One region of the Peribacillus sp. FSL E2-0159 genome, then DNA from elsewhere that is predicted to be linked to it. Evidence: riboswitches for the same ligand, from Rfam matches in the RefSeq annotation. Region 1 holds a riboswitch; each other region holds the start of a gene.
The links. A riboswitch is a leader RNA that binds a small molecule or an ion and turns the genes downstream of it on or off. The one in region 1 is predicted to bind S-adenosylmethionine.

Region 1 (3,046 bases):
GGGTTCCTCGTTTGGAAACCGACAACTGTCTCCCAGCCTTTTTCAGCAAAAGCTTTCCTTGTATCGACCGGGTCTAAATAATGAGCTTGAAATAGCGGACGCTCTATTCTCTTGATCAACTTTATTTCCCCGCCGACATATACATCCCCGCGGTTATATAAATTTTTCACTCCAGGATGCTTCTCATCATCCGTTTGATATACTAATGTCGCTTCCAATTGCTTATCTGGAGTGTATATATCGGAAACGGATAGAACCCCGTATGTTTCACCTTCATGAGTCAACGTTACTTCTTCACCTATAGTAAGGGTTTCTGCAATTTCTTCGGTCAAAGGCAGCGTAATCGGGATGCTCCATACATGTCCACTGCTAAGCCTCATATCCTTGACCACTGTCTCATAGTCACTTTTTGTAAAGAATCCTTTAATCGGACTGTAGGCACCAGTGCCTATCAATTCAAGATCACTTAAAGCAATTTCATCGATTTCGATTGACTTTGTTATTTTACTAAAATCATATTTTGGTTCCCAAAGATCGATTAATGTTCCTCCGTGCGGTAGACTGATTGTCATGCTAATTTCCCCCTATGGTTTCTATTTATTTAAGATAAATGCAATCCGCATTCCGTTTTTTGAGCTCCTTGCCAACGGCCTGAGCGTAAATCATCTGCATTGAAGGCAGGTGCAGTACATGTTTTACATCCAATGCTCGGATATCCATTATCATGCAGGATATTATATGGAAGTCCGTTTTTATGGGCGTAGCGCCAAACATCTTTCCACGTCCAATGTATGAGTGGACATATTTTAACTGACTTGAACTTATTATCCTTATTGATATACTCGGTCAGAGCCCTTGTTTCGGATTGCTCCCTCCGCAGTCCCGAAAGCCAGGCTGTTGCCTTTGAAAGCACATCGGTAAGCGGAATGATTTTACGGATGTTACAGCACTTATTGGAATCACTAAGCCATAATTCATCCCCATATTCCGCTGCTTGTTCCTCAAGCGTCAAGTCAGGTTTCTTCATTTCGATCGAAAGCTTTGGATATCGCTTTTTCACTTGCTCGATCAATTGGTAAGTTTCCTCAAAATGAACATCTGTATCAAGGAAAACTATTTTTGCCGATGGATTGACCTTCGCCAATAAATCCGTAAGCACGATGCCTTCAATACCAAAACTACAAGCATAAATCAGTTTGTTTCCATAATGGTCATTCGCCCATTGCAGAACTTCCAAAGCTCCTTTTGTCTCACTGTCTTCAGGAAATACAGGTAAATCCCCTGTGTTGAAATTGTCATAGTTTATTAATGCAGCCAACTTTGTAGCCCCCTCTAAAAACTTGCTGTATCAGGTTAGAGTAACTGTTGATCAATACCCGTTGTAATCTTCTCCGGCTTATTTGATTCTAGGAAAAAGAGACGAATCTAACCAATACTCTCTTTATATCAGTTAAACCCGCCTCTAGTTTTTCTAGTCAGCAGATACCTTATTTAATTCTTAATTTTTCATTTCTTTCCATTTGAATGATTTTACCATCCTGGACAATAAGTGTAATGGATCCATATTTCATTGAATTAAGCATTTCTTGAAGTCGTTCAAATATTTCTTCAAGCTGATTCTCTTTATCCAAACCAGTTCCTCCTTTAAGAAAATCCGCGAATATTTTATTTTCAACGGTGATTAAATGAATTTCTTAGATTTATATAATTCCATACAACCTTACATTGTTATGGTTTGCATACAATTTTTCAAAAAAAACAAAAATCTTTCCATGATGGAAAGATCCCAAGGTAAATATCTTTACCTTATCTTCCAAAATGATCAACATTTTGTTGGAGGTAGCACCTTGCATCCATCATGCAGGTTGCTGGACTTCAAAGGGCCAATTCCCTCCGTCGCTCTGGATAAGTTTTATTATTTTAAATATTAACATATATTTAATCCTTGTCAATGGAGTTTTCTTATAAAATAACTTGGTTTAATATTATGGATGAACTGTTATTTTTATACACACTATTCAATTTTTGATTTTATGTTCATATAAATACGAAAATAGACTCGTCTTTTTAGATAAGGTCTCCAAAAAATTAAGTCTATTTTCATAAAAAACCTATTATTGACGCATGTCCTTACTTGAAAAATTAATTTCTCGAATTCCGGTCCTTTTGTAGAAAGGATTACTTGAAGTCATTAATTTCTTAACTGTATCGCTTCTACAAATTCTTGAACTTGACTCTGGACGCGATCAATTAAATGCAAATCATTAATCGGTTTTTCTGAATTCTGTTTATCTATTTCCTTATCAACAAAATAAATGCCCTGCAGCGGCTCACCTTTTAATATTGAAATTAATGGTTTAAGCGCATAGTCAATCGCCAATAGATGCCTGTTACTTCCACCAATCATGATTGGCAGCACTGGCTTACCCTTAAATGCTCCTTCTGGCAGCAAATCAATCAAGGCTTTCAATACACCTGTATAAGAAGCCTTATAAACCGGTGAACCAATAATGATTCCTCTAGCTGCTTGAATTCTCTCTGAAAGCTTTAAGATATCTTCGCTATTATATTTCCCTTGAAATAAATCATCTGCTGAGAAATCCGTAATTGAGAAATAAGCTGTGGTAAATCCTTCGTTTTCAATTAATGATTGAATATGTTTTAGTGAAATGTCCGTTCTTGATGGTTTAGCGGGACTTCCTGATAAAATTACGATATCGCTCATTTAATACCCCTCCAATGTTACATGATTTCCAGATAAAATTTTCGTGAAGCATTTCTTGCAGTATGCATTTATCGTAATAGTCTGAAAAATATAAGTCAAATCTTACACTCGGGTTTAATAAATTCACCAGTTGACTTCATCGTCTCTGAATGAAAATAAAAAGGTCATATTTGCGGCTTGATGCTCATGCCCTTCAATATGACCGTTTCATTATGTATGATTTTGTTTACCATGAATACCATATACCAAAAGTTGAGCAATGCTCTTAATTCGTTCAGAAGTAAAATATGGCTCCTTTTTTTGTTGATGGATCTCATAATG
Region 2 (3,046 bases), 470 kb from region 1:
GTCTTTGCCTGGGCTAAAACAACACCGGAAAGATAATCCGGATAGCCGGGATCTGGAACAAGGATCGTATCGCCTGGATTCAATAAACACTGCGGCAGTTCGACAAGACCTGCCTTTCCCCCGAAGAGAATCGCTACTTCACTATTCGGATCCAGCTTGACACCGTATTCACGTTCATAAAAGACGGCAGCAGCATCTTTTAAATATTGATGTCCCCGGAATGGCGAATATTTATGATTAATCGTTTTTTCAGCGGCAGACTGCAAACTTTTCACGATATGTTCTGGCGTCGGCTGATCAGGGTTTCCCTGGCCTAAATTAATGACATCATGTCCTTGCGCCGTGATCGCATTGACTTTTGCGACTAGTGAAGCAAAAAACTGCTTGGGCAGGTCCTGAAGCTGTCTGGATTTTTCAAATTGCACCATTTATACACCTTCTCTGAAATTTCTTGAAATTCTAGTCACAAATGATATATGTTTATCATAGTCTTGTAAAGCATTTTTTACATATGGTCGTTTTAAGCGATGAAGTGGAAAATAGCTTGTATTCAAATGGATATAGCCTTCGGGCAACCTGATTTCAATTTTCAGGTTGCAGAACAATGGATGGAAAAAGCTGCACGGTCAGAACCCGATATCGTCATATTACCAGAGCTTTGGACAACCGGATACGACTTGACCAGGTTAAATGAGATTGCTGATCAAGAGGCAGAAAAGACGAATGAATTTTTTAAAAGACTGGCAAAGAAACACCAGATTAACACAATAGGCGGGTCCATTGCGAAAAAGACAAGCAAAGGGATCTATAACACCATGATCATCATAGATTAACATGGAAATCTCATTAAAGAATATGATAAGCTTCACTTATTTCAGTTAAAGGATGAACATCATTTCCTGCAGCCAGGAGAAAAAGATGGTTTATTTACTCTTGATGAAAAAATATGTGCTGGATTCGTTTGTTATGACATCCTTTTCCCTGATTGGCAGCGAGTCCATACCGTACAAGGCGCGGAAGTTCTATTCGTTACGGCTGAATGGCCAAAGCCGAGACTCGATCACTGGAGAGCCTTATTGATTAGCCGTGCCATCGAGAACCAAGCCTATGTTGTAGCCGTAAATCGTTCAGGTTCGGATGTCAATAATATATTTGCGGGTCATTCCTTAATTTTTGATCCATGGGGGAATATCATAAGTGAAGCCGGAGAAGGAAACGAACTCTTGACAGGCATCTTGGACTTCAATAAAGTTACGGAAGCCCGTAACAAAATACCCGTATTCGAACATCGCCGCCCTGATTTTTATTAATTTACCCATTGACAAACTATTTAAAATGTTGATATTATTTTCCCGAAGATTAAAATTTCAGAAAACATTTACTCTTATCAAGAGCAGGCTGAGGGATAAAGGCCCTATGAAGCCCAGCAACCGACTGTAATACCATTGTGAAATGGGGCGGATTCACCGCCGGATTATAAAATCCACAGAGCACGGTGCTAATTCCACCAGAATTCATTTTCTGGAAGATAAGAGGTCCGAAGCCAAAACTTCTGCCTCTTTCTATTTGAAAGAGGCTTTTTTATTCTTATTTTGAATCTGGAGGGAAAAAGAATGACTCAAAACCATTCAAATTTTAAGAGATTGACAAACGAAACAGCTATAACCCTTGCAAAAAAACTTGGGTTGGTCAATGCGGATGCAAGTTTAAAGTGTAAAGAAATCGGCGATGGAAACTTAAATTATGTTTTTCATATTACAGACACAGTCACAAACAAAGGAATAATAATCAAACAAGCGGTCCCTTATGCCAAGGTACTTGGTGAAAGCTGGCCGCTGACATTGAAAAGGGCTTCCATTGAAGCGAATGCACTGATTCATTTCAGAAGCTATTGCCCCGAATTCGTACCGCAAGTCTATTATTCGGATGAGCAGCTTGCCATCACAGTCATGGAGGATTTATCACACTTGAAAATCGTAAGAACAGGATTGATCGATGGCGATTCATATCCTTTGCTTTCACAGCATATTGGTGAATATGTTGCGAAGACGGCATTTTATACATCCGATTATCATTTAGAACCATCCGCGAAAAAGGAAGTGGCCCGGCATTTCACCAATCCGGAACTCTGCAAAATCACTGAGGTCTTTATTTTCACAGATCCATTTTTTGAGGAACTCCCGGGAGATTTCGAGGTGGAATTGACTGATGCCGCCAAAAATATATGGAATGACCAAGATGTGATACTTGAGGTCGCTAAGCTGAAACAAAGCTTTGAAACCGAGCAGGAAGCCTTGCTTCATGGAGATTTACATACTGGAAGTATATTTGCAAGTGAAACTGAAACAAAGGTTATTGATCCGGAATTCGCTTTTTATGGGCCAGTTGGTTTTGACCTTGGTCAATACACCGCCAACCTTCTCTTTCAAGCAATTACACGAAATGGCGCTGGAAAGGAAGAGATTTTCTCACACCTTCATGAATTTTGGAATGCCTTTGAAGAAACTTATACCGAATTATGGGAAGACCAAAATAAAAGCCCATTCCGTCATGTGAAAGGGTATCTGCCTTATTTACTGACAAAATTCAAAAAAGATGCATTCGGTTTTGCCGGCTGTGAACTGATTCGGCGAACCATTGGCCTTTCCCATGTTGCCGATTTAAACGTCATTGATGATAAAGAAACAAGGATCGCTGCCAAAACGGCAACATTGGAAATTGGTGCTTTTTTAATTAAAAAACGGGAAGAATTAGATGTTCCAGCTGTCATTGAAGCATTGAAGCAACGTACACTGCCATCTTATTCAACCATTTAAAAGGAGACCTGCACATGACTACACTAGCACCCTTACCATATTCGGTACAATGGGATGATACCCATATTACATTATTAAATCAACAAGCCCTTCCTTCCATAACTGAATTTATCGAACTTCATTCTGTTGATGATGTATATGACAGCATTTTGACTTTAAAAGTTCGCGGTGCCCCTGCAATTGGACTGACGGCAGCATTTGGTGTTGCACTTGGTGCCAAACAGGAAACA
Region 3 (3,046 bases), 2.4 Mb from region 1:
GTAGTTTGCATCCAATTCCTTATCATTCAACGCCTTATTCGGTAAAACATAGTCCTGGAATGTTTCGATTTCCAATTCGATTCCTTTTTCTTTAAGAAGCGGCTTAGCTTTCTCAAGGATTTCAGCATGCGGAACATTGGATGCCCCTACAACTAATTTCTTCGATTCTTTTTCCGTATCGCTGCCGCTTTTATCCTTTTCACTTCCACAAGCAGCCAAAGCGATAGATAACACTAAAATTAACGCAAATCCTAAAAACTTTTTCATCCTATTCATCTCCCTTTATCTTTTGTCCAATTTAGATGTAATCACATCTCCGATAATTTGAATTATGAAGACGATAATTAGAATAACGATAGTCGCTACAAGCGTAACGTCATTGTGATTTCTTTGATAGCCGTCCAAATAGGCTAGATTACCAAGCCCGCCTGCGCCGATGACCCCGGCCATTGCGGTATATCCAACCAATGCAATCGATGTTACCGTAATCCCGGAAATAAGGGCAGGCATCGACTCTGGAAGAAGGACCTTCCAAATGATCGTGCTCGTTTTTGCCCCCATCGATTTAGCGGCTTCAATTACACCTTTATCGATTTCACGAAGGCCGATTTCAACCATACGCGCATAAAATGGGGCCGCACCGATAATAAGTGCCGGGAGTGCAGCGTTCTCTCCGATCATGGAACCGACAAGCGCTTTAGTGAAAGGAATGAGCAGCACGATCAAAATAAGAAATGGAATGGAACGGAATATATTAACGACAGCACTCATGATCCCGTTGACTGCCCGGTTTTCCCACATATTACCCTTCGCTGTCAGGAAGAGGACCAATCCTAATATTATGCCTATAAAAAAGGTTGCTACTACAGAGACGCTTGTCATGTAAAGCGTTTCTTTCGTTGCTTCAATAATGTCTTCCCAATCAATATTCGGCAATAATTCTTCAAGCATGAGTAATCACCTCCACGCCTACCTGCTGTGCTTTAATGAATTCGATTGCGCGGAGCATTTCATCCTCTGTGCCATCAAGATGGATAAACAATGTTCCATATGAACCGCTTCTTGTTTGGGAAATCTTACCTTGAACGATATTGACATCCAACTCGAAGTTACGTACAAGCTTGGTGATCAACGGGCTTTCTGCATGATCACCTACAAAGGTCAATTGAATCACTTTGCCTGCAGGATAGCGTTCGAGCAAATGGTCCATCGTTTCTTTCGTTTCTTCTGGTTCCGTTACCTGTTGCACGAAACGCTTCGTCATCTGTTCTTTAGGATTCTTGAAAACATCCAGAACAGGACCCTGTTCAACAACTTGCCCGCTTTCCATCACGGCGACGCGATGACAGATTTTACGTATTACATGCATTTCATGTGTTATCAAAACGATCGTCAATCCCAATCGCTGATTGATGTCAACAAGCAATTCGAGTATTGAGTCGGTAGTCTGTGGATCCAACGCAGAAGTCGCTTCATCACAAAGCAGCACTTTAGGGTCATTTGCCAGAGCCCTGGCTATTCCCACCCTTTGCTTCTGCCCTCCGCTTAATTGTGAAGGATAGGCCTTTTCCCTGCCTTCCAGTCCGACCAACTTGATCAATTCGTTCACACGCTTGGTTCGTTCAGTTTTAGAAACTCCCGCAATTTCCAATGGGAAAGCTATATTCTCCTGAACGGTCCTTGACCATAATAGATTGAAATGTTGGAAAATCATGCTGATTTCTTGACGGGCCTTACGGAGCTGAGCCCCTTTAATTTTTGAAATTTCCTTTTCAGCTACCACAACGGATCCCTCTGTAGGTGTTTCCAATCCATTGAGCATTCTGATCAAAGTACTCTTCCCCGCTCCACTGTATCCGATGATACCGAAAATCTCGCCTTTATTTATTTCAACATTCACATTATTTACAGCCTTTATCGTCTCACTGTTTCCTTTTCCTGTACGGAACAGCTTACTGACTTTCGTCAATGTAATCATTAATCCTCACCTCTTTTATCCAATAAAACCTATGAACTTAGTTGATTTCTCTACATTATTAATTTGTTTCACCTACCATTTTTTCTGTTCATACAAAAGTTTTCCCCAATTAAAATAGAAAAAACCTTTCTGCATGAGCAGAAAGGCAGGTGAAGAAACAGGCCTTCCTCTCATCTTCCAAAGTGATTAAACTTTGTGTGAATTGGCACCTTTCCAAGGAAATCTCCTTGTCGGTTGCCGGGTTTCATCGGGCACATCCCTCCACCTCTCTTGATAAGAGCTAATATATAGAATATTTTGTACATCATTAAGTTCTTTAGTATGGTGAAATTTTATCATAGATAAAAAAGGAGCGCAATGTATATTATTTCTAGTACAAGAATGAACAGGAACTTTGCTTAAACCGTTTTGGAGGACAAGGAGACGATATTCGTCGCTTTTTCAATAGCCTGCTCCAAATCTTCTATTAAATCGTCTACATTTTCAATCCCAATAGATAAACGGACTTGATCAGCACGCACACCCGCTTTCGCAAGCCCCGCCTCATTCAATTGTTGATGGGTCGTACTGGCTGGGTGGATGATCAAGCTCTTCGCATCCCCAACATTCGCTACATGGGACCATAATTCTACCGAATTGATAAGTTTTGCCCCAGCTTCGCGATTACCTTGTATCCCAAATGTAACGACTGATCCAGCTCCCTTTGGCAAATATTTATCCGCAAGGGCTTTATCCGGATGATCCTCATCACCAGGATGTGAAACCCAAGTCACGGCAGGATGGTTTTTTAAATAGTTAATGACAGACTTGGTGTTTGATAGATGCTCTTTCATCCTTACATGCAGCGTTTCAAGCCCAAGCGTAAACTGGAATGCACTTTGGGCGCTTAGCGCAGGGCCTAAATCACGAAGTAACTGGACTCGGGCTTTCGTTATGAATGCAGCAGGTCCAACTGCCTCGGCGTATACCAGACCGTCGTAACTTGGATCAGGCTCCGTAAAGCCAGGGTAGTTTGGCGAGTTCCAATCGAACTTCCCTCCATCCACGATGACACCGCCCAGCGTCGTT

Region 2: it holds a riboswitch for S-adenosylmethionine, as region 1 does, so the genes downstream of both, mtnK (S-methyl-5-thioribose kinase) here and NYE63_RS14795 (YezD family protein) in region 1, are expected to answer to the same signal.
Region 3: it holds a riboswitch for S-adenosylmethionine, as region 1 does, so the genes downstream of both, NYE63_RS26440 (methionine ABC transporter ATP-binding protein) here and NYE63_RS14795 (YezD family protein) in region 1, are expected to answer to the same signal.

Annotation. Positions count from the first base shown of each region.
Region 1 is NZ_CP152053.1:3,033,343-3,036,388, forward strand. Features, by position in the region: gene sat (sulfate adenylyltransferase) at 1-572, opposite strand, end outside; gene NYE63_RS14790 (phosphoadenylyl-sulfate reductase) at 602-1,318, opposite strand; gene NYE63_RS14795 (YezD family protein) at 1,488-1,631, opposite strand; SAM riboswitch class I at 1,804-1,912, opposite strand; gene ssuE (NADPH-dependent FMN reductase) at 2,192-2,725, opposite strand; gene NYE63_RS14805 (TetR/AcrR family transcriptional regulator) at 2,936-3,046, opposite strand, start outside.
Region 2 is NZ_CP152053.1:3,499,423-3,502,468, forward strand. Features, by position in the region: gene NYE63_RS17010 (pyridoxal phosphate-dependent aminotransferase) at 1-428, opposite strand, end outside; partial or broken gene NYE63_RS17015 (carbon-nitrogen family hydrolase) at 528-1,310, shown strand; SAM riboswitch class I at 1,382-1,535, shown strand; gene mtnK (S-methyl-5-thioribose kinase) at 1,614-2,816, shown strand; gene mtnA (S-methyl-5-thioribose-1-phosphate isomerase) at 2,831-3,046, shown strand, end outside.
Region 3 is NZ_CP152053.1:5,388,093-5,391,138, forward strand. Features, by position in the region: gene NYE63_RS26430 (MetQ/NlpA family ABC transporter substrate-binding protein) at 1-267, opposite strand, end outside; gene NYE63_RS26435 (methionine ABC transporter permease) at 283-951, opposite strand; gene NYE63_RS26440 (methionine ABC transporter ATP-binding protein) at 944-1,978, opposite strand; SAM riboswitch class I at 2,146-2,258, opposite strand; gene NYE63_RS26445 (O-acetylhomoserine aminocarboxypropyltransferase/cysteine synthase family protein) at 2,377-3,046, opposite strand, start outside.